Regions from separate parts of the Hoeflea sp. genome, predicted to be linked through region 3. Evidence: riboswitches for the same ligand, from Rfam matches in the RefSeq annotation. Region 3 holds a riboswitch; each other region holds the start of a gene.
What was found. A riboswitch is a leader RNA that binds a small molecule or an ion and turns the genes downstream of it on or off. The one in region 3 is predicted to bind thiamine pyrophosphate.
Positions count from the first base shown of each region.

Region 1: another riboswitch for thiamine pyrophosphate. It lies ahead of thiM (hydroxyethylthiazole kinase); the one in region 3 lies ahead of thiD (bifunctional hydroxymethylpyrimidine kinase/phosphomethylpyrimidine kinase).
Region 2: another riboswitch for thiamine pyrophosphate. It lies ahead of thiB (thiamine ABC transporter substrate binding subunit); the one in region 3 lies ahead of thiD (bifunctional hydroxymethylpyrimidine kinase/phosphomethylpyrimidine kinase).
Region 4: another riboswitch for thiamine pyrophosphate. It lies ahead of AC5E6N_RS03120 (YkoF family thiamine/hydroxymethylpyrimidine-binding protein); the one in region 3 lies ahead of thiD (bifunctional hydroxymethylpyrimidine kinase/phosphomethylpyrimidine kinase).

Region 1 covers NZ_CFHWAF010000021.1:24,010-31,860, forward strand. The annotation lists gene AC5E6N_RS06200 (TenA family protein) at 1-263, shown strand, start outside; gene AC5E6N_RS06205 (phosphotriesterase family protein) at 260-1,321, shown strand; gene AC5E6N_RS06210 (glutamine amidotransferase) at 1,323-2,084, shown strand; partial or broken gene AC5E6N_RS06215 (P-loop NTPase) at 2,389-2,472, shown strand; gene thiE (thiamine phosphate synthase) at 2,601-3,251, opposite strand; gene thiM (hydroxyethylthiazole kinase) at 3,242-4,024, opposite strand; TPP riboswitch at 4,066-4,154, opposite strand; gene tenA (thiaminase II) at 4,147-4,824, opposite strand; gene thiD (bifunctional hydroxymethylpyrimidine kinase/phosphomethylpyrimidine kinase) at 4,821-5,669, opposite strand; gene AC5E6N_RS06240 (aconitate hydratase) at 5,669-7,615, opposite strand; gene AC5E6N_RS06245 (BolA family protein) at 7,833-7,851, shown strand, end outside.
Region 2 covers NZ_CFHWAF010000079.1:1,859-9,709, forward strand. The annotation lists gene AC5E6N_RS15340 (thiamine ABC transporter ATP-binding protein) at 1-186, opposite strand, end outside; gene thiP (thiamine/thiamine pyrophosphate ABC transporter permease) at 183-1,814, opposite strand; partial or broken gene thiB (thiamine ABC transporter substrate binding subunit) at 1,814-2,830, opposite strand; TPP riboswitch at 2,866-2,975, opposite strand; gene AC5E6N_RS15355 (thiamine diphosphokinase) at 3,040-3,693, shown strand; gene AC5E6N_RS15360 (ABC-F family ATP-binding cassette domain-containing protein) at 3,697-5,523, shown strand; gene AC5E6N_RS15365 (AAA family ATPase) at 5,659-6,504, shown strand; gene metA (homoserine O-acetyltransferase MetA) at 6,553-7,479, shown strand; gene AC5E6N_RS15375 (vWA domain-containing protein) at 7,507-7,851, shown strand, end outside.
Region 3 covers NZ_CFHWAF010000075.1:12,127-19,977, reverse strand. The annotation lists partial or broken gene AC5E6N_RS14980 (MG2 domain-containing protein) at 1-3,043, opposite strand, end outside; TPP riboswitch at 3,157-3,246, shown strand; gene thiD (bifunctional hydroxymethylpyrimidine kinase/phosphomethylpyrimidine kinase) at 3,242-4,060, shown strand; partial or broken gene AC5E6N_RS14970 (oxidoreductase) at 4,173-4,388, opposite strand; gene AC5E6N_RS14965 (oxidoreductase) at 4,385-6,430, opposite strand; gene AC5E6N_RS14960 (trimethylamine methyltransferase family protein) at 6,456-7,851, opposite strand, start outside.
Region 4 covers NZ_CFHWAF010000008.1:44,426-52,276, forward strand. The annotation lists gene AC5E6N_RS03100 (aminotransferase class V-fold PLP-dependent enzyme) at 1-906, shown strand, start outside; gene AC5E6N_RS03105 (energy-coupling factor transporter transmembrane component T family protein) at 954-1,685, opposite strand; gene AC5E6N_RS03110 (ABC transporter ATP-binding protein) at 1,679-3,340, opposite strand; gene AC5E6N_RS03115 (ECF transporter S component) at 3,312-3,899, opposite strand; gene AC5E6N_RS03120 (YkoF family thiamine/hydroxymethylpyrimidine-binding protein) at 3,948-4,556, opposite strand; TPP riboswitch at 4,548-4,659, opposite strand; gene AC5E6N_RS03125 (DUF6671 family protein) at 4,833-5,639, opposite strand; gene AC5E6N_RS03130 (zinc-finger domain-containing protein) at 5,753-6,001, opposite strand; gene AC5E6N_RS03135 (hypothetical protein) at 5,991-6,584, opposite strand; gene AC5E6N_RS03140 (DUF6522 family protein) at 6,581-6,901, opposite strand; gene AC5E6N_RS03145 (MarR family winged helix-turn-helix transcriptional regulator) at 6,898-7,497, opposite strand; gene AC5E6N_RS03150 (threonine ammonia-lyase) at 7,850-7,851, opposite strand, start outside.

The DNA of each region.
Region 1 (7,851 bases), on a different contig from region 3:
CAGCCGAGTGGATGTATTGGACGTGGTGCCGGCGCGCCATCGCTTGCCAGCTGTCGAATGCCGATCTGAAAGCGTGGGTCGCCCTGCATGTCGACGATACGTTCGCGGCGCAGGCCATGTGGCTGAAACGGGCAATCGACCGCTATGGCAGACAGGACGACGCAACGCGCCTGTCCGCGATCTTCGCCAGGGTGACACGGCTTGAGATCGACTTCCACAACGCGCCTTACCACATGCCGGCTTCAGAGGAACCAGGCCAATGACGCGGCGCTTTTCCGACAGCGTGATGACCGTGCTCGGCCCCGTCAATGCCGATGCGCTCGGCCCGACGCTGATGCACGAGCATATCCTGAACGATTGTACGTGCTGGTGGCGCGGACGCGACCGGGCCTTCACCTCGCCGGTTCGCGATGTGCCCGTCAGCCCGGACATTCTCTGGCAGTTGCGCAACGACCCCTTCGCAAACAAGCACAATTGCGCGCTTGACGATGAAGCCCTGGCGATCGAGGAACTGGGCCTTTTCGCGGCAGAGGGCGGCCGCACGGTCGTCGACCCGACCTGTCAGGGCATCGGGCGCGACCCGGAAGCCCTGAAGCGCATCGCCAGGGCAACCGGCCTCAATATCGTGATGGGGGCGGGCTATTATCTCGAAGCCTCCCATCCGCAGCATCTCAAGGCGATGTCGGCCGACGATGTGGCGGATGAGTTGGCCGTGGAGGCCGAAACGGGCGTCGGGCAAAGCGGTGTTCGCATCGGCCTGATCGGTGAAATCGGCGTCTCGGCGGACTTTACCGACGAAGAGCGCAAAGTGCTGCGCGGATCGGCCATGGCCGCCATGCGCACGGGGCTGCCGCTGATGGTGCAACTGCCCGGCTGGGAGAGGCTTGCGCATGAGGTGCTTGACGAGATCGAAGCGTGCGGCCAGCCGCTCGACAGGGTGATCCTGTGCCATATGAACCCGAGCCATGCGGACCGCGACTATCAGCGCCTGCTGGCCCGGCGCGGCGCCTATATCGAATACGACATGATGGGCATGGACTACTGGTATGACGACCAGAAGGTTCAGTGTCCCAGCGACGAGCAGACATGCGAAGCCATCGCGTCCCTGTTCGCCGACGGTTTCGGCGCCCAGGTCCTGCTGTCGCAGGATGTCTTCCTGAAAATGATGCTGTGCGCCTATGGCGGCAATGGCTACGCCCACGTCTCGCGATACGTATTGCCCCGCCTGCGACGACTGGGCCTCGGCGCGCAGGACCTTGACCTCCTGATGGTGGACAACCCTCGCCGCGCGCTGCTCCAACGTTTGAATGAAGGATCTTAGAATGACCAATGTACTGCTTGTCGGTGAAAGCTGGATCAGCGCCGCGACCCATTTCAAAGGGTTTGATCAGTTCGGCAGCGTCACCTTTCACACCGGCGCAAAGCGCTTCCTGTCGGACATGGAAAGCGCCGGTATCACCGTCACAAACATGCAGGCCCACGACGCCGCGGAGGCTTTCCCCACGAGTCTGGACGGTCTTGACGCCTATGACGTGATCATCCTGTCCGACATTGGCGCGAACACGCTGCTGCATCCCGATGTGTGGCTGCGGGGCGAACGCGTGCCGAACCGTTTGGCGCTCATCGAGGAATGGACGCGCAAGGGCGGCGGCCTCGTCATGATCGGCGGCTATTTCTCCCTTCAGGGCATCGACGGCCGCGCCCGCTGGTACAAGACGCCCGTCGAAGCAGCGCTGCCGGTGACCTGTCTGCCATGCGACGACCGTCTGGAAATCCCCGAAGGCGCAACACCCGTCGTGAAAGCACCGGATCATCCCATCCTGTCCGGCGTGCCGAAGGACTGGCCGTATCTGCTTGGCGTCAACGAGGTGACGATAAAGGACAGCGGCGAGGCGCAGTGCGTTCTGGCGCTCCCCGAGGCTCAGCGCGGGCTGCCGCTGCTCGTGACCGGCCGGCACGGCGAAGGGCGCGCCGTGGCGTGGACCTCGGACATGAGCGAACATTGGCTGCCGCCGGCTTTTCTCGACTGGCCGGGCTATCAGACATTGTTCGCCAACATGATCGGATGGGCCGCATCCCGATAGGAGCGCCAACGTATCGGTCGTCCTTGCTGGACGCCAAGTTTTGAAGCGTTTTGGAGATCACCCAGTTCCGGGCCCGGGCGTCATGCGACTTTTGGAGCTTCGTCGGTTGGGTGGCAAAAGCGCCCGGCGCTATGTTCTCGACCGATGAGTGGGGCGATTCCGGGAAAGCCGGTCCTATCCGGGCGGCGGTGTGGGTTTTACTTAAGGATGTCACTTCATCTAAAACTAGCTATCAGGCAACACAAATGGGGGTCAGCCCGCCGCCCATGGGCAGTTGCCTCAATCATCCGCCAGACCCGACGCGCTCCCGGGGATCGGTCACATCATCGCCATTGGCAGCGCCAAGGGAGGCGTGGGCAAATCTACCGTGGCGGTCAATCTGGCGCTGTACGGCGAGACAACAGACATCTTTCGGCATGGCGGCGGTGAACGCATGAGCCGCCAACTCGGCACGCCGTTTCCGGGCGCAATACCTCTCGATGCGGAAGTTGTCACCGCAGGAGACGAACCGATTAATCACCACCGGTCATGCAGGGACACCTCGGAGCAATCAAAAAATTCACGCGCGGCAGCAGCCGGATCGGGAACACCGCAAATGGCGGACGACACGGCCAAGCCATCCGCACCGGCCTGTAAAACCGACCGGGTGTGTCGTGCTTTAAGGCCGCCTATGGCGACGGTTGGCAGCGCCGACAGCGAACAAAGCGCCTTGAGGCCGACAAGTTCAATTGGAGGCGTGTGATCGGGTTTTGTATCGGTGGCGAAAACAGTGCCAATGCCGAGATAGTCCACCGCGTCGGTATCGACCGCTTTAACATGGGTCTCGGTCTCGCAAGACAAGCCAAGGAACCGATCTGGCCCAAGCCGCTGCCGCGCCTCGGCCACGTCCACATCGCCTTGCCCCACATGACACCCGTCTGCTTCTGATATCAAAGCCGCATCGATGTCATCATTGATGACCAATGGCACGCCGCTGCCGGCGAGAGCGGCTTTGAGAGCACGAGCCATATCAACAAGGCTGGCTGTTCTCGCTTCTTTATCGCGCAACTGGACCATTGTTACGCCACCAGCAACAGCAGCCTGAACCGTCGCGACCATGCCTTGCGTCGCGCAAAGGTCGGTATCTGTCACCAAATACAGACGCAGCTTGCTCCGTGTCAGTCGCATTTGATCCGTTCCTGGTCCATATCCTCCGGACGGACAGCCGCCAGCGCATCCAGGAAATGCACGGCGAAGCTACCCGGTCCACTTGCCTGTGCTTCGGCGCGCGCGCCTGCCTCGGCAAAATGGACGAGCGCAGCCAATGCGGCTTCGAATGGCGCCGCCACCGCGACATAGCCGCCCATCAGCGCGGTCAAAGAGCAGCCAAGCGCCGTAACCTTCGGCATGAAATCAGAACCGCCGGTTACACACGCATTGCGAACACCATCAGTTACAAAGTCCTCGGCCCCAGTTACCGCGACGACGCAGCTTGCCTGACGGGCCAAAGCCACGGCCGAGGACTGAGCAGAAGCAACGCTGTCCCCGGCGTCGACGCCCTTGCCCGCCTCCGACCCGCCCTCCAATGCGATGATCTCTGAGGCATTGCCCCGGATAATGGTTGGCGTCTTTGCCAAGAGGCTCTGCGCCGCCACGCGGCGGTATCGCGTTGCGAAATGGGCGACAGGGTCAAAAACCCAAGGTATTTGACTCTCATGCGCCGCATCTGCCGCACGCAACATCGCCGAAAGCCAGGGCTCCGAGAGGGTACCGATATTGATCGTTAGAGCACTGGCAACAGGAACGAAGTCAGCGACCTCTTGCTCGGCATGGATCATCGCCGGTGATGCGCCTGCCGCCAGAACGACATTGGCCGAGACATTCATGGCGACGAAGTTCGTGATGCAATGAACTAATGGCGCCGAGCGGCGCAGTTCAGCTAGGCAGGTATCGGGAGTCATTCGGCCTCCTTGGTGGGTAAGAAGGCCAAATAAAACCGATAGAATTCGATTTACCGCCTTCCTACGCCAGCATGATCTGGTTCAGGTTCAAAGGGTTCGTCTCAGCCCGAAGGCGCCCCTGGCTATGCTGTCGTCTCTACTGGCCAGTCCTCCATGCGGAATGCGCTGTCCCAGAACATCCACTCGTACTGGGTCGATTTCCTAAAGGCGCGTAACATCGCCTCCCGCCGGTTGTCCGTGCTCGCGGCCGCCGCCCGGTCCGTGATGGCAATGACGGCTTCCACCGCTTCGCCGAACCCGGCATCGGAATAGGTGTCGATCCACGCGTGGTACGGATTATCGGCTTCCGCCTCCTTGGCTATCTCATTGCCAACGTCCCAATAAATCCAGAAGCATGGCAGGATGGCAGCGACGAGTTCCTCGTAGCTCCCGACGTGAGCGACCGACAAAAGAAAATTCGTGTAGCCGTAACAAGTCGGGGACGGCTCTGCCGCAGCCGCTTCATGGGGATCGACACCGAACTTCTCGAAGAAGCCCCCATGCAGCGCCCGCTCAACGACGAGGGCTTCCTCGGACGCATGGGCGAAACGCTGCATCGCGTCAGGATCAGGGGCCTTCGCCGCGGCGATGGCCAGTGCTCGCGAATACTGCTCAAGATAGAGTGCGTCCTGGATCATGTAGAACTGGAATCGCTCCTGGGACAGTGTTCCATCCGCTAGTTGGCGGTTGAATGGAAGGCTGAGAATGCCCTCCCGCAGCAACGCGGATTCCATCCAGGCCCGCTGTGTAAACGAGTTCATTCGGTTTGACGCTCCTGTGCATGTTCCGGCCAAAGCGCATGGAAGTGATGCACCGGCCCATTGCCATGACCCACATCGAGCTGGCCGCTCTCTCGAATAGCGCCCGTGATGTAGCGCTTCGCTTCCTCAACGGCGTCTTCGACGGAATGGGATATTGGCAGTAGCGCCGCAATGGCGGCTGATAGCGTGCAACCCGTCCCATGCGTGTTCTTCGTCGCAATGCGACCGGCTTTCAGTTCAATGACGTCTTTGCCATTGAACAGCAGGTCGGAGCTGCCGGCCCCTTCCAGATGCCCTCCCTTCAGCAGAACATAGGAAGGTCCGAGTTCATGGAGCGCGCGCACGGCATCGTCCATGGCGTCGAGTGTTTTTGGCGCATCGCGCCCGAGCAGCACGCCGGCTTCCGGCAGATTGGGCGTGACGACGCTGGCAAGGGGCAAGAGCTCATCACGGATCTTTGCAATCGCCGCATCATCAAGCAGCCGATCGCCGCTCTTCGCCACCATCACGGGATCGAGGACAATGTTGGCGGCCTCATATCGTTGCAAGCGATCGACGATTGTGGCGGCGACATCGGCCTTGTGAACCATGCCAATTTTCAACGCATCGACGCGCACATCGGAGAAAACGCTATCGATCTGTGCAGCGACAAAATCTACGGGCACGGCATGGATGAAATCGACGCCTCGGGTGTTCTGCGCGACCAGCGCGGTGACGACGGACATGCCGTAAGCGCCAAGCGCGGAAAACGCTTTCAAGTCCGCCTGTATGCCGGCACCGCCGCTCGGATCGGTCCCGGCGATCGTCAACAGGTTCGGAACGGATGTTGAGCAGCTTCGCTTCATCACGCCGCCAACAATCTTCGGCGCCAGTTGATCAGGCCGCCTTCGAGGATCACCGCAATCTGCTTTCCGGTGAGACCATGACGGGTCGGAACGGAGCCTTTGCCGCGCAGCTCGAGGATAAGCTCGGTGTCCTCTTCCAGCGTTCGATGCAGATCACGCGCGACGAGGACGTCGCCTTTTTCAAGGCGCTCATAGTCCATCGGATCCACGAACACCAAGGGCAGTACGCCGTAATTGATCAGATTTTGCCGATGGATACGCGCGAAGTCTTTGACCAGTGCGATCCTCAATCCGAGATTGCGCGGCGCGATGGCCGCATGCTCGCGCGACGATCCTTGGCCGTAGTTCTTGCCGGCGACCACCGAATGGCCGGTGCTCTGTCTAACCGCGCGCGCCCGCTCCAGATACGACCTGTCGACTCGCTCAAACGAAAAGTCGTCGATCTTCTGGATGTTCGAGCGATAGGGCAGCACCTTCGCACCCGCCGGCATGATTTCATCAGTCGAGATATCATCGCCCATCTTGAGGATCACCGGCAGTTCGAGCGTGTCGGGCAGCGAGGCGAACTCGGGAAGCGACTTGATATTTGGACCTTTGACCAGTTCGACAGAACCCGACTCGTCCGGCGCAGGCGGTGGTTCGATCATCGCGACGGTGACGATCGTCTTATTCGGATGTCCAAGATTCGGGTTGGCCATATCCAGCGAGCGCGGGTCAGTGATTTTGCCGGCCAGTGCCGAAGCCGCAGCGGTTTCGGGAGAACACAGGAAGACCGAGTCTTCCCGTGTCCCTGATCGGCCGGGAAAGTTTCTAGGCGTCGTTCGCAGCGAATTACGCCCGACCGCGGGGGCCTGTCCCATGCCAATGCAACCGTTGCAGCCAGCCTGATGTATCCGCGCGCCGGCGGCGACCAGAGCGCCAAGACGACCGTCCGCGATCAGCATTTCCAGCACTTGCCGGGAAGACGGGTTGATGTCGAACGATATGGCCGGTGGGACGGTTTTTCCGCGTACGATATCCGCCACCACGGCAAAATCACGCCAGCCCGGATTGGCGGACGATCCAATGTAAGCCTGGTAGATGTCCTCACCCTCGACCGAGCTGACCGCCACCACATTGCCCGGACTTGACGGTTTGGCGATCAATGGCTCGAGGCGAGACAAGTCGATCTCGTCGTGATGATCATAGGTGCAGCCGTCGTCTGCTGCGAGTTCAACCCAGTCAGAAGCTCTGCCCTCGCTGCCGAGAAAGCGCCTGATCTCCTGGTCTGCCGGGAACACCGTCGTGGTTGCGCCCAACTCCGCACCCATATTAGCGATCACGTGCCGGTCCATCGCGGTGAGCCCGGCCAAACCGGGGCCGTGGTACTCAATGATCTTGCCGACTCCGCCCGAGACTCCGTGACGCCGCAGCATCTCAAGGATCACGTCCTTCGCGCTCACCCAGTCGGGTAGTTCACCCACGACATGGACGCCGAAAATCTTCGGCATCGTGGTGGAGAAAGGCTCGCCCGACATGGCGAGAGCGACGTCGAGGCCGCCGGCCCCGATCGCCAGCATACCGAGCGCGCCTGCCGCCGGTGTATGGCTGTCGGAACCCAGGAGGGACGCCCCCGGTTTCCCGAAACGCTGCATATGGACGGCGTGACTGATGCCGTTGCCCGGGCGCGAGTACCAGACGCCGAAACGCCGGCAGGCGCTTTCGAGGAAAAGGTGATCATCGGGATTCAGATTGTCGATTTGCAGCAAGTTGTGATCGACATACTGGACGCTGACGTCGGTCTTGACACGATCAAGCCCAAGCGCCTCCAGGGACAGCATCGCAAGCGTCCCGGTCGCGTCCTGCGTCAAAGTCTGATCGATCCTGAGTTCTATGGGAGCGCCCGGCGTCATCTCGCCTGCGACCAAATGCGATTGGATCAGCTTTTGCGCCACACCTAACGCCATACGCTTCCCATTCTTTCTGATCTCCTGCTGGCCGTTCCATTGCGGCTGATCGCAACTTTTCCATAGGCTGGACGGCCAATATATGATAGCGATTCCAAACTATCTTGACAAGATGTTAGTTTCGATTCCATATCAATATAGTTGGTTTCCGATACTATGTTTCCTGTCGGCGAGGATCGGCGGCAAGCGCCAATGGAGCGCCCCCTTGGGAGAAGCCATGACCGTACAGAAAGAGA
Region 2 (7,851 bases), on a different contig from region 3:
GATGCGTATTTCGCCCCTGTCGGCCCGTTCGAAACCGGCAATGAGGTTGAGAAGCGTGGTCTTGCCGGCGCCTGAAGGCCCGATAATCGCGGCGATCGCTCCCGGTGCGATTTGAGCATCGAAGGTCATGCGATGGCCGTCGTGTTCCAGCGTCGCCGCATCCAGACTGACGGACTGACCGATCATAATTCGGCTCCCTGCGCCTTGCCGCGGTCGCGGTCGACAAGAACCATAAGCAAGAGGCACACAAGACCGAGCACAAGCGCAAGTCCGGCGGCATCGCTCGTGCGATAGCTGCCCATGCGCTGCAAGAGCAGATAGGGCAGGGTGACGACGTCCTGGCTGCCGAACAATGCGATGGCTCCGAGGTCGCCCAGCGACAGCGCCATGGCAAATGCCACCGCCAGAAGCAGCGGCCGGCGCAGACCCGGCCAGTCGACAAGAACCAGCCGATTGATCCCGGCGATGCCGAGCGACTGCACGAGCCGCGCGGTGCGGGCCATATGTGTCGTATGGGCGGGCTCAAGCACACGCATGACAAAGGGAAGCGCCATCAGCGCGTTCACCGTGACGACGATCACCGGCGCCAGGGCGAACACGTCGACATGGCCGCGCAGCAGAACGAACCAGCCGGCGCCCAGAACGATCGGCGGCACCAGAAGAACGAGGCTGGACGCACCCGTCGCCGAGACCCTGAACACACGTGCCCAGGCATGCCGGGGCGCGAATGGCAGCGCCGCGTAGCGCGCCCGTATCAGGCACAGGCCCATCGCCGCCGAGATCATGGCCGCGGCGAGCGCGATCGCGAGGCTCGTCGCGATCGCGCGCCAGACGATCGTTTCGCTCAACAGCCGGGCGAAGTCGGCAAGCAGGCCAGAAACGGCGACGGAGACAAGGGGAGACACCAGGAAGACGGCCGACAGCACAATCAGGGCAAAGTCTATTGTCACGGAGGCCGGTCCGCGGGCGGGTGAACGCTGCGCTATCAGGCCGGAGGTTCCGCCCTCGCGCGGCGAGCCGCCCATCAGGGCGAGCATGGCCAAAAGGGCGGAGGTCAAGGCAAGCTGGATGAGCGCCAGCGCGACGGCGCGTTGCGGATCGAAATCAAAACGCAGCGCCTGGTAGATCGCCACCTCGATGGTCGTGGCGGCAGGACCGCCGCCGAGAAGAAGGACAAGTGTGAAGCTGGTCACACACAGCATGAATACCAGACCGCAGACCGGCGCCAGATTGCCGCGCATGAACGGCCACTCGATCAGCCGGAACACTGTCCAGGGACCGAGGCCAAGCTGGCTGGCGTTGCGCCAGTATTCAGGCGGCACACGATCGAGCTGGGCCAGCAGCAGGCGCGTCGCCAACGGCATGTTGAAGAACACATGGGCGATCAGGATCCCGGCCAGCCCGTAGATCGAAACCGGTTCGGACAGTCCGGCAGCAAGCAGCGCCGAGTTGACGATACCCTGCCGGCCCCATATCTCGATCAGGCCGAGGGCGGCGACAATGGGCGGAAGGCCGATCGGCACGGCAAGCAGGCGCACCAGCCAGCGGCGGCCGGGGAAGCGCGGCCTGCGGGCCAGCGCCCTCGCCAACGGGATCGCCAGGGCGACGGACAGCAGGGTCGAAAGGCACGCCTGGAGCAGCGTGAATTGGGTGACCTTCCAGATATAGGCGGTGAACAGCGCGTTGTCCGCGTTCTCGAATGCTGCAGCCGCGCCCAGCAGCGCCAGGACGGCGGCACCGATCACCCCGGCCATGGCGCAAAGCACAAACATGCCCGCGCCTATTCCGGTGGCCGTCTGCCGCCTGCCCAGCATCAATCACTCATGACGGCGAGCCATTCATCGACCCAGGCCTTGCGGTTCTTCGAGACGTCCTCGGAAGAAAAGAGCAGCGTCTTTCCGGGTTTTACCAGTTGCTCGAATGCGGCCGGCAGCGGCTCGGACAGTTTGCCGGCCGGGTACATCCAGTTGGTCGTCGGGATGGCATTCTGGAAGCCGGGTCCGGTCATGAAGGCGAGGAACTCGCGGGCAAGCTCCTTTTCCTGCGAGGATTTCACCAGCCCGGCCACCTCGATCTGCATGTAATGGCCTTCCTCGAAACGGGCGGCCTGGTAGCGGTCCGTTTCCTCCGCAATCATGTGATAGGCCGGCGATGTGGTGTAGGACAGGACCATCGGCACTTCGCCGTTGGTGAAGAGGCCGTAGGCCTCCGACCAGCCCGGCGTGACCGTCAGCACGCGATCCTTGAAATCCTTCCAGGCCTGCGGAGCGTCATCCCCGTAGACCGACTTTATCCACAAGAGCAGGCCCAGGCCCGGTGTCGAGGTGCGCGGATCCTAGATGGCGATCTTGACCGCCGGATCGCCCTCCACCAGTTCCTTGAGGCTTGAGGGCGGCGTCTCCAGCGCTTCAGTGTCGTAGACGACGGCGAAGTAGCCGAAGTCATAGGGAACAAAGACGTCGTCGGACCAGCCGCCCGGCACGTCCACATTCGACTGATCGATGCCGCTGGGCTCGAACAGGCCGGTGTTCTTGGCTTCGGTGACGAGGTTGGTGTCGAGACCGAGCACGATGTCCGCCTTGGTGCTTTCACCTTCGAGCTTCAGCCGGTTGAGCAGGACGACGCCGTCGGCGATGCCGACCCAGTTGAGCGTGCAGTCGCAGCCTTCCTCGAAGGCTTTCTTGACCACGGGGCCCGGCCCCCATTCGGCAACAAAACTGTCATAGGTGTAGACCGTCAGTTCCCGGTCGCTTGCCATGGTAGTCGATGTCAGGGCCAGGGCGGCCGCGAGTGACAGAGTCGCGGAAAAAATACGGGTGTTTGCGGGCATGTGCGCCTCCTTCATCGGTGTTTGCGGGAAAAAGGCGCTTTGCCGCGTCTAATCCCTCCGCCGGTACAAGCCGGATCAGGTTCTTCGGGTTGGCTTTGAGCCTCTCAGCGAACCGCTGCCGCGGTCGGCACCCCGTTAGAGCAGGAACCGTCATAGTCCGGCTCATCGGCGCTGGCAAGTGCTGCAAAAGCTGCTATGTGCATCGGTCAATGACGCAGAAGACGACATTTTTGATCCTGCTGGGCGGGAATCTTGAGAAGACGGCGCGTTTGCGCGGTCAGATTGAAGGCGCGCGGGTGATCGCCGCCGATGGCGGCATGTTTCACGCCCGCGACCTGTCGGTGCAGCCGGAACTGTGGGTGGGGGACTTCGATTCCTCACCCGGGTCCCTGCAGCAGAGCTGGCAGGCCACCCCGCGAAAGGACTTTCCGGCCGAAAAGAATGCGACGGACGGTGAGATTGCCGTCGAAGAGGCGCTGGCGCTCGGTGCGGAGCGCCTCATTCTAGCCGGTGCGCTTGGCGGCGAGCGCAGCGATCATGCCTTCTTTCACATGGCCCTGGCGTGCCGTCTGAAATCGGAGGGCACCGATGTGCTTTTGACCTCCGGCCTTGAGGAAGGCTGGGCGCTCGGCGCCGGCAGTCAGATGATTGATCTGCCGCCGGCCTCGATGTTCTCGGTTCTCAATTTCGGCGATGTATCATCGCTTACCGTTGAGGGGGCGCGTTATCCGCTCGACGCGTTCGAACTGCCGTTCGGGTCCTCGCGCACCATTTCCAATGTCGCCGAGGGGCCGGTATCGGTGCGCCTGGGATCGGGCACGGCGTTGCTTCTGGCGCGGCCCTTCGATCTGTCCGGCACCTGAACGATGGCGCCGCCGATCCTGAAACTCGACGGTATCGAGCTGACCTTCGGCGGAACACCGCTGCTGGCCGGTGCGGATCTTCAGATCGGGCCGGCGGACCGTATCTGTCTTGTCGGGCGCAACGGCTCCGGCAAGTCGACATTGATGAAGATTGCCGCCGGCCTCGTCGAGCCGCAATCGGGCGAGGTGTTCAGGCACCCTTCCGCAACGGTGCGCTATCTGGAGCAGGCGCCGGATTTTGCCGGGTTTGAGAGCGTGCACGATTATGCGCAGGCCGGTCTTGGCCCGGGTGACGATCCGCATCGGGTCAGCTATCTGCTGCAGCATCTCGGGCTTGCCGGCGATGCGGATCCGCAGCGCCTTTCCGGCGGCGAGGCGCGCCGGGCCGCGCTTGCCCGGGTGCTTGCGCCGGAGCCCGACATTCTCCTCCTGGACGAGCCGACCAACCATCTCGACCTTCCGGCGATCGAATGGCTTGAAGGCGAGCTCAAACGCTGCCGTAGCGCCTTGGTTATGATCTCGCACGACCGGCGGTTTCTTGAAAACGTCTCCCGCGCAACCGTATGGCTCGACCGCGGCGAGACCCGCCGGCTGGAAGAGGGGTTCGGCGCGTTCGAAAGCTGGCGCGATCGGGTGCTGGAGGACGAGGAGCGGGAACAGCACAAGCTCGGCCGCGCCATCGTGCGCGAGGAACACTGGCTGCGCTACGGCGTGACCGCGCGCCGCAAGCGCAATGTCAGGCGCCTTTCGGAGCTCAAGGACATGCGCACCCGACTGCGCTCCCACCGCGGACCGGTCGGCAGTGTCGACGCGCGTGCCGCAGGGGGCCGGGACTCCGGAAAGCTGGTCGTTGAGGCGGAGGGCATTGCCAAGTCGTTTGACGGGCGGGACATCGTTAGCGATTTTTCCCTGCGTATCGCGCGGGGTGACCGTATCGGCCTGGTCGGACCGAACGGAGCAGGCAAAACGACTCTTCTAAAGCTGCTGACCGGCACGCTCTCGCCTGACACCGGCCGGGTGAGGCTCGGTGCGAACCTTGAAATATCGACGCTCGACCAGAAACGTACCGAACTTGATCCGGGCGAGACGCTGGAGCAATTCCTCACCGGCGGCAGGGGCAACTCGCTTGAGGTCGACGGCCGGCAGCGCCATGTCACTGGCTATATGAAGGACTTTCTGTTTCAGCCCGAACAGGCGCGAACACCGATCCGGGAACTCTCGGGCGGCGAGCGGGCGCGCCTTATCCTGGCGCGCAATCTGGCGAGGCCCTCCAACCTGATCGTTCTTGATGAGCCGACCAACGATCTCGACATGGAAACGCTCGATCTTCTGCAGGAAATCGTCTCGACATTTCCCGGGACCGTCATTCTGGTCAGCCATGACCGCGATTTTCTCGACCGCACGGTGACATCCGTCATCGCGCCGAGCAACTCCGACGCGCCCGACGGGCGGTGGCTGGTCTTTGCGGGCGGCTATAGCGACATGATCGCCCAGCGCGGGGCGGCGCAGGCCGCTTCAAAGCCGCGGTCGAAGTCAAGCCAGTCCGCGCCGGAGCCGAAACAGGAAAGAAGCGCGCAGAAGAAGGGCAGGCTTTCCTACAAGCAGAAATATGCGCTCGAGACGCTGCCGGCAAAGATCGAGGAGGCGCAGGGGCGGGCCGCGGAACTGGAAGCCGGGATGGCCGATCCGGATCTTTTCTCGCGCGATCCGGAGTGCTTCAACCGTCTTGCCGCAGAGCTTTCGGCGCTGCAGGAAAACATCGCGGCAATGGAAGAGGAATGGCTTGAACTTGAAATGTTGCGCGAAACGCTTGAAAAGGGCGTTTCCTAGGCCGGATTTTCCTGTTTCGAACCCTTTGCCCGGATTTTACCCTTGGCGTAGCAGGACACGGGAACCGGCAGGTGTTTGCTTTTGGGCGAAACATGCCTAATGTCCCGGCGCAAAACATAAAGAGAGATGAAGACCATGCGGTTTGAAGGCACAAGCGCCTATATTGCGGAAAAGGATCTCAAGGTCGCGGTGAACGCCGCCATTACCCTTGAGCGGCCGCTTCTGGTGAAGGGCGAACCCGGCACCGGCAAGACCGAGCTGGCGAAGCAGGTGGCCTCGGCGCTCGACCTCGAACTGTTCGAATGGCACGTCAAATCGACGACCAAGGCGCAGCAGGGCCTTTACGAGTATGACGCGGTCTCGCGGCTGCGCGACAGCCAGCTCGGCGATGACCGGGTCAACGACGTGCGCAATTATATCAAGCGCGGCAAGCTGTGGGATGCCTTCGCCGCCGACAGGAAGGTCGTGCTCCTGATCGATGAGATCGACAAGGCCGATATCGAGTTTCCGAACGACCTGTTGCAGGAGCTCGATAAGATGGAGTTTTTCGTCTACGAGACCGGAGAGACGATCCGCGCGAAACAGCGGCCGGTGGTGATCATCACGTCGAACAATGAGAAGGAACTGCCGGACGCGTTTTTGCGCCGCTGCTTCTTCCACTACATCAAGTTTCCCGACGCGCAGACGCTGCAGCAGATTGTCGACGTGCACTATCCGGGCATCAAGCAGGATCTCGTCAGCGCGGCGCTCAGCCAGTTCTACGAGGTCAGGGACGTGCCCGGCCTGAAGAAGAAGCCGTCGACATCCGAGGCGCTCGACTGGATCAGGCTTCTGGTGTCCGACGATATCGAGCCCGACGATCTTCGCGGCAGCGTCAAGAACGCCCTGCCCCGGCTGCACGGGGCGCTGTTGAAAAACGAACAGGATGTGCATCTGTTTGAACGCCTGGCGTTCATGTCGCGGCGCGACGGCGCCCAGTAGAAGACGTGCGTTCCGTTATTCGTTTTCACGACAAAGATCGACAGTCCGATGCCTATCAAAATTCCAGATCAGCTGCCCGCCCGCGAAACGTTGGAGGCCGAGGGTGTGACGGTGATGGCCGAGACCGCCGCCATCCGGCAGGATATCCGGCCGCTGCAGATCGGTCTGCTCAACCTGATGCCGAACAAGATACGCACGGAGGTCCAGATTGCCCGGCTCGTGGGCGCGACGCCTTTGCAGGTGGAACTGACGCTCGTGCGTATCGGCAAGCACAGGGCGAAGAATACGCCCGAGGACCATCTGCTGGCGTTCTACAAGACGTGGGAGGAGGTGGCCGACCGCAAGTTCGACGGTTTCATCATCACCGGCGCGCCGATCGAACTGCTGGAGTTCGAGGAGGTCGCCTATTGGGACGAAATGACCCGTATCCTCGACTGGACCGTGACCAATGTGCATTCCAGCATGAATGTATGCTGGGGCGCGATGGCGGCCATCCATCACTTCCACAATGTCCCGAAGTATTCGCTCAAGCAGAAGGCCTTCGGCGTCTACCGGCACCATAATCTCAATCCGGCATCGCCCTATCTCAACGGGTTTTCGGACGACTTCCAGATTCCGGTTTCACGCTGGACCGAAGTGCGCGATGAGGATATCGACCCCGCGCTCGGCCTCGAGGTGCTGATGAAGTCCGATGAGACGGGCGTCTGTCTCATTCACGAGCCCTATTGCAACCGTCTCTACATCTTCAATCATATCGAATATGATTCCGTCACGCTTGCGGAGGAATATCATCGCGATGTTGCCCAGGGAAAACCGATCCACATTCCTCACAATTACTTTCCGGATGACAATCCGGGGTCCGAGCCGCTCAACCGCTGGCGCAGCCACGCGCATCTTCTGTTCGGCAACTGGATCAACACGCTCTACCAGTCGACGCCCTATGATATGGACAGGATCGGCGAGGACCGCACATAGCGGCGTCTGACGAGGAAAGGACCGCGCATGTTCATTCCCTTTTTTCTTGAGCTGAAGGCCGCGAAGATCCCGGTTTCGCTTCGCGAATACCTGACGCTGCTCGAGGGAATGGATGCGCATATCGTCAATTACGACGTCGAGGGGTTCTATTTCCTGGCCCGCTCGGCGCTGATCAAGGACGAGCGTTACATCGACCGGTTCGACCGGATCTTTTCCCATGTCTTCCGCGGCGTCGAGGCGGTGTCGGGCGAGGCCGGGCCGGAAACGGTCGAGCTTCCGGAGGAGTGGCTCAGACGGCTTGCCGAAAAACATCTGAGCGAAGAGGAAAAGGCCCTGATCGAGAGCCTTGGCGGTTTCGACAAGCTGATGGAA
Region 3 (7,851 bases):
CGCCGGCGCCCCAGCCGTCCTTGACCGGAATATCGACCACCGTGCCCTCGGCCGGGACCGTCACGGTGAAGGCATCATGCAGCCGTTCATTCGAAACCGTGATCAGGGCCTCGCCGGCAAACCGCGGTGTGATCTTCAGCTTCGCCGTCCCGCCGGCGCTGTAGCGCTCACGGTCAAGCGCCACTTCGAGCCCGTCGGGCGATTCGGTGGAGGCTGTGCTGACATGCCAGCCGGAATCGAAATCGACGCTTGTCGCCGGACCGCCCTGCCTGTCCGTTTCGACAACCAGCCTGTAGCGCCCCCAGTCGACGGCCACGTCGATCTCGCCCGGCGTTTCAGGACGTGACGACACCACGCCGTCGCGGATCTGCTTCGTATACTCGACCGGTTCGTAGCGCCAGCTATTGCCCTCGCGATACCATTGATAGTCACGCTCGATCTGCAACAGCGACCATTTGAGACTGTCGTCCGCCAGCACCGCCCCGTCCGGTGCGGCGGCAATCACCTGGAAGCTGGCCGTTGCGTTCTCGCCCACCTGGCCGCCCTGGAAACCCGGCTTGACGCCGATCATCATGGTTTCGGGCCGCACCCGCATCGTACCGGTCTTCTCAACCGCGCGGCCACCGCCCTCGCGCAGCCGAACCGTCAGGTCGGCTTCGAGCGGATGGGTTGTCGCCGGCAGGATCCGCAGGAAGAGGTCCACCGTGCTCTTGCCCTTTGCGTCGAGCACCTGGACACTTGCGAGATCAAGCTGTGTCTCGACCGCGGCCTCGTCCGCCAGACCAAAAACATAGCCCGGAAAGGCGGGCCGGGTGCGCACCGATTTGAGCTTCAGTTCGGCATCGGCCGACAGCCCGGCCGCCGGTGCGCCGTAAAGGAAACGCCCGTCGATTTCCGCTTTCTCGATTTCACCGACCGCAAGCGGGGTCTTCGGCAAAACGATGTCCACGGCGATCCGGTCGGGACGGAAATCCTCGACCAGAAACCGGGTTTCGCTCAGCGCCGCACCGCCGGTTCCGGCAAGCGAACGGATCGTCCATGCGCCCTGCATGGCGTTGGCGGGCAGATCGAGGTCGAACTGATAGCCGCCCACCGGTCCGCCGGTTCGCACGACGCGCCGCTCCTCCTTGCCGTCGGGCCGCACGATGGTGAAGGTCAGCGGCAGGTTGGCGACCGCGAGCGCCGCATCGTCACGCAACAGCGCCGACAGATGAACCGTTTCGCCGGCACGGTAAATGCCCCGGTCGAGCCACGCATAGACGTCGAGCGGTCCCGGCGCGGCCCGGCCCGATACGCCGCGGTCGGACAAATCGAAACCGGCGCGCGACAAATCAAGGAAGACAAAATCGCCGTCCCCGCCTCGAACCGTCAGGACCGCCGGCTCCAGCCCGGCCTTGCCGCGCATCAGCCCGGCGGCAAAATGAGCGCGCCCGTCGCTGTCCGTCGCCGCGCGCCCCAATATTTCATTGTTGCGGGCGATGAGGGTCAGCTCCGCATCCGCAAGCGATTGAGCCGTATCCAGCGAACGGGCGAAGACATGCAGCCCGTCGCTTCCCGAGAAGGTCGAAAGACCGATATCGGACACGACCAGCCATTGCGTGGCCCGGCTTTGCCAATTGTCCAGCCGCTCGCCGGCGACACGCGCCATGATGACATAGACGCCCGGTCTGCGTTCCGGCAGCGCCTCGTCCACCGGAAAGCTGGTCACGGTCTCGCGGTTAAGCTCGTTTCCGGTCTCCAGCGATCCCTGCCAGACCTTCTCACCCAGTTCCTGGCGGATCGTGTCGGCATCATAGGCATCGAGCTGGCGCAGGAACCGCGACCTGGCCATGACAGGCGCCAGGGACCGGTCGCCGATGCGATAGAGTTCAAGCTCCACCGCATCCGTATTGATGCTGACGACGGGAACGCCCTTGCGCCCGGCGCCCGGAAGCACAAAACGGTCGCCGTCGAAACGCACGCTCGGCGCGCGGTCGCGGACATAGGCGCTGATCGTCACCGGCGCTTCAAGGATCTCGCCGATTTCCGCCGGCAAGCCGGACCTCAGCGTCAACCGGTAGGTCTTGCCGTGATCGAGACCGCCGACGCAGATCTCCTGGCCCTTGGCGGTCACGTCGCGTCCCGCGCGCCCGTCCAGGCTCACATAGGACGCATAGTCGACGCCAGCCGGCATGAGCGGATCGGAAAACCGGACGCAAAGGCGCGCGGTGGCGCTGTCGGCATCGACCGTATGTTCAACGACACGAAAACCCTTTCTGGACCGAAGATCCTGAAAATCGGCCCGCACGCGCGGCGAATCCACCAGTGCAAGGCTCTCCTTGTAGGCCTCCAGCGCGGGCCGGAACTGCTGGCGCACTTCCAGCGCCCTGGCCAGAAGATCGAGCGCCTGCGCGCGCTGCGGGGCGTTGCGCGAAAGTTCATAGGCATTCAGCGCCGCCGAGGTCGCGGTGCGCTGCAGCGAATAATCGTTCCGGCTTCCGGCGTAGAGGGTGTTCAGCGCGGCATGGGAAAGGTTCAACCACAAATCGACATCGTCCGGATCGATGCTGATGGCAACGCCGAATGATTCGACTGCCGCAGCCGGATTGCCGTCCGCCAGTGCGTTCCGTCCGGCGGCCACCGCTGAGGCAAGGCCGATCTCGGAATAGCGGCGGGCAGTGAGTTCGGATCTTTTCTGAGCGGCCTCCGTGAAAAGGCCCCGACCGAGAAAGGAAAGGTCCGGCGGTGCGCCGATATCGGCTCCGTCCGGACCCGTGACAATCCTGCCCGCCACCGCGCCCTCAAACGGCTCGAGCAGGTTGAAATCGGATTTCAGGAAACACCATTATGCCCTGGTGTTGAAGGTAAAGGCGCGGCAATCCCCGTCGGAGAGGCAGATGGACTTGCATTCGTCCAGCGTGACGTCCTTCTCGGCCCGCAGATCGAACCCGTAATAGTCGGCATTGTCGACCGTCTCGATGCGGCGCGTTTCCGCCGCCAGCGCCGTTGACGCGGCAGCCAGGCCGGCAACAAGAACAGCAATGGTTCCAAGGGGCTTCAACATCTCATTCTCCCATCACGGATGCTGTGCAAGCAACGCAGGAAACTGCGAAAATTTCAAGACAGCGGGACAATAAAGCAGTGGTTGCTTGACATAGCGGCAATGCCGGGGTGGAGTGCGGGGAACCGGGGTGCCGAAAGGCTGAGATCAAACCCGTTGAACCTGATTCGGATAATGCCGGCGAAGGGAGTTGAGCCGCCCGTGACTGTTGCGAATATTCTGGCCATTGCCGGTTCCGACCCGTCCGGCGGCGCCGGCATCCAGGCCGATCTGAAGACCATCCAGGCAAACGGCGGTTACGGCATGGCCGTCATCACGGCGCTGACGGCCCAGAACACCAAGGGCGTCACCGGCATTCACGAGGTTCCGGCACAATTCGTCGAACGGCAGATCATGACCGTCGCCGAGGATGTCCGTATCGACGCGGTGAAGATCGGCATGCTGGCAAATGCCGAAATCATTCGCACGGTCGCCGGATGCCTGCGTCATCTCGAAGATGTGCCGGTGGTGCTCGATCCGGTCTGTGTCGCGACAAGCGGTGCGCGGCTGATCGCACCCGACGCCATCAACGCCCTGAAGACCGAGCTTGTGCCGATGGCCGATATTCTGACGCCGAATATTCCGGAGGCCGGTGAACTTCTGGGATGCAGCGCTCCGAAAAACCATCTCGATATGGCGGACGCCGCACAGCGGCTTCACACGCTCGGCCCGCGATCCGTCTTGCTGAAGGGCGGGCATCTGAAGGGACCCATGTGCCGCGATGTTCTGGCCGAGACGGGCAAACGCCCGTACTGGTTCGAGGACGAACGGATCGACACGCCAAACACCCACGGAACCGGCTGCACGCTTTCATCCGCGATCGCAACGCGTCTGCCCGGATGCGGGACCCTGTTTGAAGCGGTATGCACGGCAAGGGCCTATCTGCGCGGTGCCATCAGGCACGGCCACACACTGAGCGTCGGCCACGGCCATGGCCCGGTTTTTCACGGCTGGCTGCAGACCATGGGATCAAATATTTAGCCCGCGGCAAGCGCGCGAAGACGTTCGATCATATCATCGTCGACATCGATCCCGTCGCGACGGTTTTTTAACGAGAGCCGACTTGGACAGTCCCGGAATATGGACATTGTAATCCCCGTGTCAGTACCGCTGCCGCATGCACCGGAACCGGCTCGACCACGATCATCCCGGCCCCGCCGATCGCCCGCTCGCGATAATACTCGGTGTGCTGCGGCCCGGGATAGCCGTCCTGCGCCATATTGGTGGTATGCGCGCCGAAGACGACGCGGTTGCGCAACGTTTTGTGGCGCAGCTGCGCCGGCCTGAAGATATGCCGGAAGGCGCTCAAAGGTCCTTCACCAGCCGCAGGGCGTCGTAGATCGCGGCATGGGTGTTGCGGGCCGACACCGCATCGCCGATCCGGAAAAGCAGAAATGCGCCCTCGCCGTTGCGCTGCAAATCCTGCGGCCGCCCCTCGATCAGCGCGTCATAGTCGACGGCACCAAGGTTCGAACTCATCGATTTGAGTTCGAAATAGAGCTCATCCAGCGGCAGCGTGCCGTAGTTGAGCACCACCTGATCGTAGCGCGCTTCAAGCCTATGGTCGGAATAATCCGTTCCGATCAGGGCGGCCAGCTTGTTGCCGTCGCGCCGCACATCCAGCAGCCGGCGGGCCACCGTGAATGTCACATCCTTGTCCTGCAGGGCGCGCATATAGGGCACGAGGTTCATGCCCATGATGTCGGGAGCAAAGACGCGGTCGGGCGTCATGACTTCCACCTTCGATCCCGCGACGGCCGCGATTTCGGCAGCCTGAAGCCCCGGATGATCGCCGCTTTCGTCGTAAATCAGCACCGTGCCTGCGGGCTTGACGTCGCCGGAAATGATGTCCCAGCTCGTCACCACGTTTTCCTGCTCGTCCGACTGTTCGAAAAGCCGCGTGTTGGGCATGCCGCCGGTGGCGATGATCACGACGTCCGGGTCTTCCGCGGTGATGTCATCGGTCTGCGCCCAGCTGTTGAAATGAAACACCACGCCCCGCGCGGTGCACTGGCTCATGCGCCAGTCGATGATCGAGATCATCTCCCGCCGCCTTGGCGATTGCGCGGTCAGCCGGACCTGGCCGCCGGGGTCCGGCGCGGCTTCGAAAACGACCACGTCATGACCGCGCTCGGCGGCCACGCGGGCCGCTTCCAGTCCGCCCGGTCCGGCACCGACGATAACGATCTTTCGTTTCGTCTCGGCTTGCGCGATCTCGTGCGGCATGGTCAGTTCGCGGCCGGTTGCCGCATTGTGCATGCACAGCGCCTCGCCGGCCTGATAGATCCGGTCGAGACAATAGGTGGCGCCGACGCAGGGGCGGATATCGTCCTCGCGGCCTTCCATGACCTTCTTCACCAGATGCGGATCGGCGATATGCGCGCGCGTCATGCCGACCATGTCGAGAAGCCCCGAGGATATCGCATGCCGTGCCGTGGCGATATCGGGAATTTTGGCGGCATGGAACACCGGCATGCCGGTCGCCTTCCTGACCGCGCCGGCAAAATCCAGATGCGGCGCGTTGCGCATGCCCTGCACCGGGATGACATCGGTCATCGCCGGATCGGTATGAATGCGGCCGCGGATCACATTGAGGAAATCAACCTGGCCCGTCGCCGCGAGCCTTTTTGAAATCTCGATGCCTTCTTCGGCTGTGATGCCGCCCGTCTGCGTCTCGTCAGCCGTATAGCGGAAACCGACGATGAAATCGTCACCGACCCGCGCGCGCACGGCCGCCAGCACATCCAGCGGAAAGCGCAGGCGGTTTTCCAGCGTGTCGGCGCCGTAGGGACCGTCGAGATCATTGGACAGCGGCGACCAGAACTGGTCGAGCAGATGGCCGTAGACCTGCAGTTCAATCCCGTCCATGCCGCCGGCATTCATGCGTTCGGCGGCATCGGCAAAGTCGCCGATGATGCGCTTGATGTCCCAGTCCTCGATCAGCTTGGGAAAGGCGCGATGCGCCGGCTCGCGGTGCCGCGAAGACGAGACCGACGGCAGCCAGTCGCCCTTGTTCCACCCCGTTCGGCGGCCGAGATGGGTGAGCTGGATCATCACCGCGCAGCCGTGATCGTGACAGGCATCGGTGAGGTCCCGGATCCACGGCACGACCTCGTCCTTATAGGCAAGGACATTGTTGAACACCGGCGGGCTGTCCTTCGAGACCGCCGCCGATCCGGCGGTCATGGTCAGGGCGACACCGGCCCGCGCCCGCTCCTCGTGATAGGCCCGGTATCGCTCCTTCGGCATGCCGTCCTCGGGATAGGCCGGTTCATGGCTGGTGATCATCACCCGATTTTTCAGCGTCAGATGCTTGAGCTGATAGGGCTGCAACAAGGGGTCGGATATCATCTATTGCTTTCCCTGCTTGCCGCCATCAATACCAACGGTCTTCCATCGAGGATTTGCGGGCGGCGATGAAGTCTTTCAGGGCATCGTCCACCGCCTCGTCGATCGGCGGCGCCTGATAGGTTTCCAGCGTCTGTTTCCATGACCGGTTGGCCCGCGCCATGGCATTTTCCTCACCCTGTTCGAACCAGGTCTCGAACGGCTGATCGTCATTGAGGGCGCTGTCCCAATAGGCGGTCTCATAATGCCGCAGCGTGTGCGCCGTGCTGAAAAGATGTTTGCCGGGACCGCCTTCCGCGAGCGCTTCGATACCAAGCGTGTCCTCATCCACCGTCAGGCCTGCCAGATAGCCGTGGAGCGCGGCGCAAAGATCGGTATCGAGAACGAATTTCTCGTAGGACATCGACAGCAGCCCGTCGAGGAACCCGGCGGAATGCAGGATGTAATGGGCGCCGCACTGAATGGCCGACATCATCGACAGGACCGATTGCGTCATCGCCTGGGCATCGGGCAGTTTCGAGGTCGAGAAATTGCCGGCGCAGCGCAGCGGCAGGTCCAGGCGCCGCGCCAGTTGTCCCATGACGAGACTGCCGAGCGCCGGTTCCGGCGTGCCGAAGGTCGGGCTGCCGGACCGCAACGACATGGATGCAAGGAACGAAGCGAGGATGGCCGGCGCGCCGGGCCTGACAAGCTGGGTGAGCGCGCAGCCGACCATCGATTCGGCAAGGCCCTGCGCAACCATGCCGGCCATGGTGACCGGCGAGACGGCGCCGCCGAGCAGAAACGGGACGTGAATGCTGCCCTGGCCGGCGGCCGCATAGGTGCGGATGCCCTCGGTCGACACGCCGTCCCAGACGAGCGGCGACGTCGCATTGAAATTGCCCATGATGACGCAGTGTGCATCGACAAAGTCGGCGCCGAAGAGAATGCGGCACATCTCGACACTGTCGGCAGCGCGCTCCGGCGCGGTGACCGACCCTAAAAACGCCCGGTCCGAATAGCGCATATGGGCATAGACCATATCGAGGTGACGCTTGTTGACGGGAATATCGGTGGGCTCGCAGATCGTGCCGCCGGAATGATGCAGCCAGGGGCTCGACTGGGCGAGCTTGATGAAATTGCGGAAATCCTCGATCGTGCCGTAACGCCGCCCTTGATCGAGGTCCATGACAAAGGGCGAACCGTAGGCCGGTGCGAGCACAACCGCGTCGCCCCCGATGTCGACCGAGTTCAGCGGATTGCGTGCATGCTGGGTGAAACGCGGCGGCGCGGTCTTCAGGATCTCGCGGATCATGCCCGGCTCGAAGCGGATGTTCCAGGCGTCGGCACTAACGGACGATACCGTTCCGCCGGCAGCCCGGAATAATTCGACCGTCTCGCTGTCCTCGCGGAATTCGATACCTATTTCGGCCAGGATACGGTCG
Region 4 (7,851 bases), on a different contig from region 3:
ATCGGCGCGCTGCCCGCCCGGCATCTGAAAGGCAAGCGCGTGCTGGTCGCACAGGACTGTTTTCCATCCCTGCATTTCTTGCTGGCCGGAGTGGCGGAAAGGTTCGGCTTCACGCTCAGCACCGTGCCTGTGCGGCAGGGTGGCAACTGGGTCGAGGATGAGGACATGATCGCCGCGTGGGGTGATGATGTGGGCTTGGCGCTGTTGACCTGGGTTTCCTCCACCGCCTCGCACCGTTGCGATCTTGACGCGCTGGTGGGCCATGCCCGCGCGAAAGGCAGCCTGGTCGGTGTGGACATCACACAGGGGATTGGCCTGTTGCCGTTCGACGTGACGGCGCCCGCCGTGGACTTCACCATCTCAACCAGTTTGAAATGGCTTTGCGGGGCGTCCGGTGCAGGCATATTGCACGTCGCCGAACCGCTGTTGCGGGAATGCAGGCCTGAGCTGCGCGGGTGGTTCTCGCAGCCGGATCCTTTTTCCTGGGCTCTGGACACATTCAGCTATGCCCCGGATGCCCGCCGTTTCGACCATGGCACCCCTGCCGTGCTGGCATTCGCGGCTTCGGTGCCGGCGCTGGAGTGGAATCTGGCCCAGGACAAGGCGGCGCTCGTCGCGCATAATCAGGCGCTGACTGCCCGGATCGTCTCCCTGGCGGATGAGTTATCCCTACCTTTGGCGTCTCCGCGCCCGCAAACCGAACGGGGCGGCAGCCTCATGATCGGCCTGGAGAGCGCGGAGACAGCGGTGGCGATGGTGCACATGTTGCGCGAGACCGACGTGTTTGCCGACGCGCGCGGGCCGGTCCTTCGGTTGTCTCCGGGCGTGTGTACCAGCGATGTCGGTCTGGGTCGGCTGGAGACATGTTTTAGAGACAGGTTCGAGGGGAAAACATATGGATCATGAAGCGCGGTTTCGAAGCTGAGCATGGGCTTGCCGCCGCGCCCGAAGCTTCAAACAGAAATAAGGAGCGTGAGCAGGAAGACGAGGCCGCTTGCGATGACGAAGGCGCCGTCGCGCCGCGTCAATGAAGGCGCGTTGGTGACGGTGCGTCTGGCTCCGGGGGCAAGCCCGCGCGCCTCCATGGCGAGCGCCGACCGGCCGGCGCGGCGGATCGCGTAGGCCAGAAGCGGCACGATCAGAGAGAGCAGTTCGGCCGGCCCCGGCACGCGGCGCGGCGGCCGGCCCCGGCGCATCGCTCGGGCCAGCCGGATCTGCTGCATCTCGCGGCCCAGATCCGGCACGAGATTGAGCGCCTGGAACAGTGCGAATCCGACGGAGGGCGGCAAGCGCCAATGCGCCATCAACGCCTTGATCAACGCGCCGGGATCGGTGGTCAGTGCGAACAGCGCCGAGACCATGCCGCAGGCGATCGCCCGGAAGAACAGGATCAGCCCCGCCGAGACCGCGGGCGCGCCGAACGGGGTTTCGGCCGCCATTTGCAGCGCGAACCCGCTGTCCTGCCGGAACAGCACGCTGGTCGTCAGGAAACCGAAGCCGAACAGGGCAAAGGGCACCATCAGCGCGATGACGAGGAACGGCGAGCGGCGTTCCAGCACGATCAGGGCGCCCGCCGCCAGTCCTATCGTTGCCAGTTGGAACCCGAGATCGAAGACCAGGATCGAGCCGAAGATCCAGACAAGGCAGACGACCAGTTTGGGCAAGGGGTGCAGCCCGTTCAGCACGGCACGCGCTCCAGCCAGTCGAGCACGGGCAGCGCCGCTGGCGGGGCCAGGTCGGCCCGGGCGAGCAGCCCTGCATCGCGCAGGATGTCCGCCGGCGCGCCCTCGGCAAGCAGGCCGCCGTCGGCGAGCACAACCAGCCTGTCACATACGGCGAGCGCGAAATCCATGTCATGGGTGATGACGGCGATGGCGCGACCGTCGCCGGCGAGCTCGCAGATTGTATCGGTGACGGTGCGGACGCCGCTTGCGTCCAGGCCGCAGGTCGGCTCGTCCAGAACCAGAAGCGGCCAGCGATCGGTCGCGGTCAGGCAGGCAAGCGCCAGCCGCCGTTTCTGGCCCTGTGACAGTTCATAGGGGTGCTGCCGGGAGACGCCTTCAAGGCGCCACCGGGCGAGGATGCGCGAGATCCGGTCGCCGCGCGCCGCTTTCGGCAGGGATGCGGCAAGCTCGTCGCGAACGCTTGCTTCCAGAAACTGGTTTTCCGGGTTCTGGAACGCGATGGCGCCGGGGGCTCCGTCGCGCCGGCCCGCCTTGAGCCGCAACAGACCGGCGAGGCTTGCGCCCAGCGTCGATTTGCCGGCGCCGTTCGAGCCGACGATGCCGACCACTTCGCCCGCCCGGACCTGCAGCGAGATGTCGCCCAGAACCGTCGGGCCGAACAGCGGCGCGCAAGCGGCCCGGTGCAAAGCCGCGACGACCGGGCCGACCGTGCGGTTCTGGCGCGGCAGCATCGGCGCGGCCGTCTCCGCGACCGCCGCGCGTGCCTTCATCCGTGCTTCGGCCGGCAGGCCTTCGAGATGCCGTGCCAGGGCGTCCATCGTCAGCGGCGGCTCGCTAGGTGACAATTCGATCCGCCCGAGCGCCCGGTCGAAGCGGCTGACGAGCGGCGTCCAGATGCCGTGGCTGTCCAGCCGGTCGCTATGCGCGCGAAACACCGATGCCGGTGCACCCTCGAGGATCAGCGCCCCGTGATCATCCAGAATGGCGATGCGGTCGATCGCGCCGATCATGGTGTCGAGCCGGTGATCGACGATCAGCACCGCGTTCTGCCCCGGCGAACACAGGACAAGATCATAGACCCGTCGCGCGACAGCCGGCGCGAGGCTTGCAGTGGGCTCATCGGCGACGAAGACCGGCGCATCGGCGACCAGCGTCGCGGCCAGCGCCACCAACTGCTTCTCGCCGCCGGAAAGCGTCGATGTGCGGCGATCGCGCCAGTCCTCAGGCAAACCGGTGCGCGCCATCGCCTCACGAACGCGCCGCTCGATCACGGTTTCCGGCAAGCCGCGGTTCTCGAGCGCAAAGGCGATTTCGTCTGCGGCGCGCAAACCGGTCAGCGTCTGGTCGGCATCCTGGAAAAACTGGGCCACCGTATCGGCCCAGGCCGATGGCGGCCGGTCGGCGGCATTTGCGGCGCCGATCCGCACTTTGCCCGTCACCGTTGCGGGCGTGGTCCTGGGGATCGTGCCGGTGAGCGTTTGAAGGAGCGTCGACTTGCCGGAACCGGAGGGTCCGAGCAGCAGCACCCGCTCGCCGGGCCTGATCGCCAGCGATACCGGGCCGACCGCGTCGCGCCGCGCATGGGGATAGCGCACGGTGACGCCATCCCATTGCGCAAGCGGTGCGTCAGGCGGGCGCGGCGGCGCGGCGGTCATGATCGATCCTGAGGCCTGAAAGGACGCCGGTCTTGTAGAGCGCGTTGACGATGACCCAGGCCAGCAGCCCGCCGAGCAGGGCGCCCGACAGGCAGCGCAGGGTGAACATGACCACCAGCAGCGTCGGCGCCAGTTCGCCATAGTCGAACCGGATCCAGGTGTAGATGAACGAGAAGACGGCGGCACCGACGCCGGCCGCCATCAGCACCGGCAGCGAATAGCGCTTCCAGCGTGTTGCCGCGAAGACGGCCTCGGCGCCGGCGCCCTGGACCAGACCGGTCAAAAGCAGGAGCAGTCCGGCCGGCGAGCCGAGCAGGATCTGCGTGCCGGCCGCCAGCACTTCGGAGACGAGCGCCACACCCGGCTTGCGGATGATGGCGGCGGCGATCATCGACACGATGAACCAGAAGCCCATGACGACATCCATCGTCACCGGTCCGAAAACGGCCTGTGCGATCAGCCAGACCTGCACCCATCCCAGATAAAGAACGCCGAACACCGCGCCGAGCACGGCGATGATCAGGGTTTCGCGCAAAGTCCATAGATTGCTGTCGGTCATGGTGTGACCCTTTCGTGCTGGAGTGGAAGAGGACGAAGGCCGCGCGCTCTAGACGCGGGTGGGGCTGTTGGCCGATACCGTTATGTCTAGCGTCAGATGACCGTCGATCGCGCCGAAGCGGGTGAAGGCCTGCGCCAGCGCCGCGAACACCGCGCCCGCGTCGCCCGAGAGCCTGGTGCAGAAGTTCTTCGGGCGGTCGAACACGCCGGACGCTTTCAGGAAGTCGATGCAGCCATAGATCTCGTCCATATGGTGGCCCGCGCCGAGCGGGTAGAGCGAGAACTGGCAGGCGACCGGCTGACCTGTCCTGGACGCAGTCTTGACGGCAGCGGCAGCGGCCGCGATGCGCGCTTCGAGCGGTTCATCCGGCGCCCGGCCCTCGGACGGCGTGCAGATCGGGTCGTCCGGTTCGCCCGGACAACCGCGCGACACCGCGGCCGACAGGACGCAGTGCGTGCCCGTCCCGGCGGCGGCGACGAACAGATCGCGCATCGCCGGAAACAGCGTCTCCGGCGGCCCGACGATCAGCGTGGAGATGTCATCGGTCTCGATACGCAGGTGTTCGCGATAAGGATCGAGCGCCGACAGCGCGCCGGTGATGATGCCGACGAAATCGTCGGACATGGGATATAAAGAGATTTGTGCGCCGGAAAACATGTTTCGCCTCGCTCCGCTGGCATTATCCAGATCAGCTTGAGGGTTCGCGGGCTTAATCGTCCCGCATCTCAGCCCCGGTCATGGGGCACCCCTGTCGATGTGTCATTGTTAGCGGCTGTTGATCGCAATGTAAATCCGATCGCGGTGACATCGGCTGAGCGGTATCGAGGATTACGGCACCGCCCTGCCACAGGGCAGTTTGTCCTTGTCGGGGGGAGCCGTGAGCACGGACCTGGTTTCGAGAAAGTTTGCAAAGCCTTCACTCACGGCCCTCACTCACGGATTGCAGAACGGGCAGTTTTGCGCAGGTGCTTCCTGCAGACCGTCGCGACGTGGCTTCTCCTCGATATGATCGCACACCGCACACCCGAAGACGTCATGGCGCACCATGTCCGTTGGCGTGCGGCACAGCTCGCATGGCAGTCCCTTGACCGTGCCCGTCCGTCCCCAACCCGGCGCTTCGCACGACGGACATTGCGTCGCCAGCCGCCGCGCAAGCTTGAAGGCCAGTCGGCGGATGGAGCGCATGCGAGTCGGATTGAAATGGGCGCGCATATCGGGCTCGATCCAGGCAGCGCCGTTATCGGAACGCGTGACCGCCTTCGCCATCGCCGTCTTCAAGTCGCCGGCGGTGGTGACGCCTTTGGAAATTGGCTTGCCGGGACCGTTCTCGTTTGTTCGCACGATCAGCCCATGGCTGGGAAAACCCGTGCGGGAGAGCCAGTCCGTGAGGTCGTCAATGTCGCGGGCCTCGCAGTGGCCGTAATTGGTGTTTTCGCACAGGAGGCTCTCGGTCAGGATGAAGCCCCGTTCGTCATCGACGAAGGTCATGAACTCCACACCGGCCGGGATGAAGGGTATGAGCGGATGCGCGCCGAAACTGCCCTCGCTGGCAAGTCCGAACGGCAGTCCGGTCATCTTCATGCCCAGCCGGGCCTTGCGTTCGCAGACCTGCGGGGGTGTGCCGCTGCGCGGAACCTCGCCTGTGAATGTACCCAGGATATCCGTGTCGAGACCTGCCGGCGTCAACACGTCCATGCCGAGCGCGAAGCGGAACGGCCGGGCGATCGCCCGTTCCTTCATGTGTTTGGTCGCCAGGCTGACCGCTCGCTCACAATAGGCCGGCATCGTCCGCGGTCTGATTCGTTCTGTCGTTAAAGTGTGAGGCGGTGCGGGCAATCGCCGGGACTAATCGCCTAAGCGTCGGGCGCATCCAGGAACACGCTATCCGGCGGGTCGGCCTCTTGTGGACCAAGGCGTCCGTCGTAACGGAACAGCGTCGCGCAGTAGGGACAGAGGATCGTGTCGTCCGCTCCCATGTCAAGGTAGATGTGCGGATGGTCGTGTGGCTCGGCGGCACCGGCGCATTTGAATTCCCTGACGCCGATCCTGATTTCCGCAACGCCCCGGTCGTTCTTGAATTTCGCATAATTCTTACCCGCCATCACGCCTCGAAAGCTCATTCTCGATGATGCCGACTTCGGTCAGCTGATGCTCCATCGAGCGGTCCGTGAGCATGCCGCTGTCGATCAGTTTGCGAAGCTCGTGGAGCTTTGCCTCGAGTTCGGCGCAGGTGAACTTCGCCCAGGGGTTCGCGTCTTTCGGCGACAGACCTGTTTCCCGGTGCGGGCCCGACCGCGGCGTCAGACCGGCCGCACTCCAGAAGTCGACGGCCGCGGCGAACATCGCCCCATGAGACGCCGCCGCGTGCGGGCCCGACGGCTCGCCGTCATGGCGCCCGAGTTCTTTGGCAATGTCGAAAAAGCCGGGCGCCGGCAGCCCGTCGCGCACGCGACTGATCACGAGCGCGGCGATGAAGGGATGTCCATTGGCCGCATCCTCCCGCATTGACCATTCAAGCGCTTGCGCGACCTGATGAATCGTGTTCGGCGGCTGAAGCTCCAGGGCCTCGGCAAGCGCCTTGTATGTGATCGGTTCTCCCCGCACCGCGATGCGTTGAAGATGAACCCGGACACGGCCGGCCAGGGCTTGTGCCGTCGACACGGTGTTTCCGGGCATGACCGTCATGACATGCCCTTCGCGAGATCGAACAGGCTGAACGGTGCATTTGCGGGCCTGGTTTCGACAACCGGCAACGGTTCCTCGAACAGGCTGCCGTCGGCCTCGATCACGACGCGCCAGACGCGTGACCGATAGCGGAAAGTGAGGCGGGTGCGGCCGGCGTCCTCGTTTTCACCGGTTTCGGTGACGCCCGTGACCAGGCCCTTGGCCATGTTATGCCTCAGAGCCTCAGTGGTAAGACCCAGCTTGGGCGCCAATGCCTCGGCCTCGATGGTGATCTCGCCGTCATCGACGCAAATCGCTGTTGATGAAAGCGCAGTCATCGCCCGGCCGTCCCAACGCGTGGCGGCCCGGCTTTGCCGGAGTTGAAGTTGATGCAAAGCTGTTCCAGTTCGTCGGCCGTAAGAGCCTCCTTCACGAAACCGCATGCATATGCGTTCATGCCTTCCCTGCAACAGCCGTCGCCTTCGAAATGCATGCATGTCGCGCACGTGCCGAAGAGCGGTCTACCCGTCTGCAAGGCAACGCTACCGAGCAAACGCTGAAGCACGGAGGAAAAATTGCCGCGGACGCCCGAGGGGAGGGCGTCCGCGGCCTGGACCAGGGCTTCGATGGGGTCATCTTTCAGGAGCGCCCTGGCTTTTTTCGTCAGATCCAGTCTCACGCTTCGGCCGTCGGTTTCGGAGCGGGTCTGTTTCAGATAACCCCCGGCGACCAGGCCCTTGACGGTCTGTGAGGCGGTGCCCCGCGTCGTGCCATGAAAGGCGGCAAATGCCGACGGCGTGCGCGAAAAGCGGTTGGCACGCGCAAAGTACCTCAATCCGGTCCACTGCACAGGCGTCAAACCAACAACGGGACCGTCACCCGACGCGATTCGTCCGAGATGAAGGATCAGTTCGGCGATCACGCGACTGTCCATGTCATGCTCCTTGTTCATGGGCATTCGGTTGTATATATGATAGCGTTTTCAAACTATCCCGACAAGATAATGATTTCGATTTGATATTAAAATAATTCTGTTCAAACCTGTTCTCCTGATGAGCGCCGGCCGGTCACCTGCCGATTCCCCAAAACCTCCCCCAAAAATCTCCAAGGCGTGCTGATCACCGACGTTTGCGTCCGACGGCGCTGCATCGAAAGCCGACGGCGCAGGTCTGTATTCCTCGGTCATTATTGATGAGATGGTGCGACTGTATCGCCGCGGGGATCAACGGGATCAATCGGATGTCGCGGCGTTTTGGATGCCCCGTGCCGATTGAGGTGGTCAGGTGTC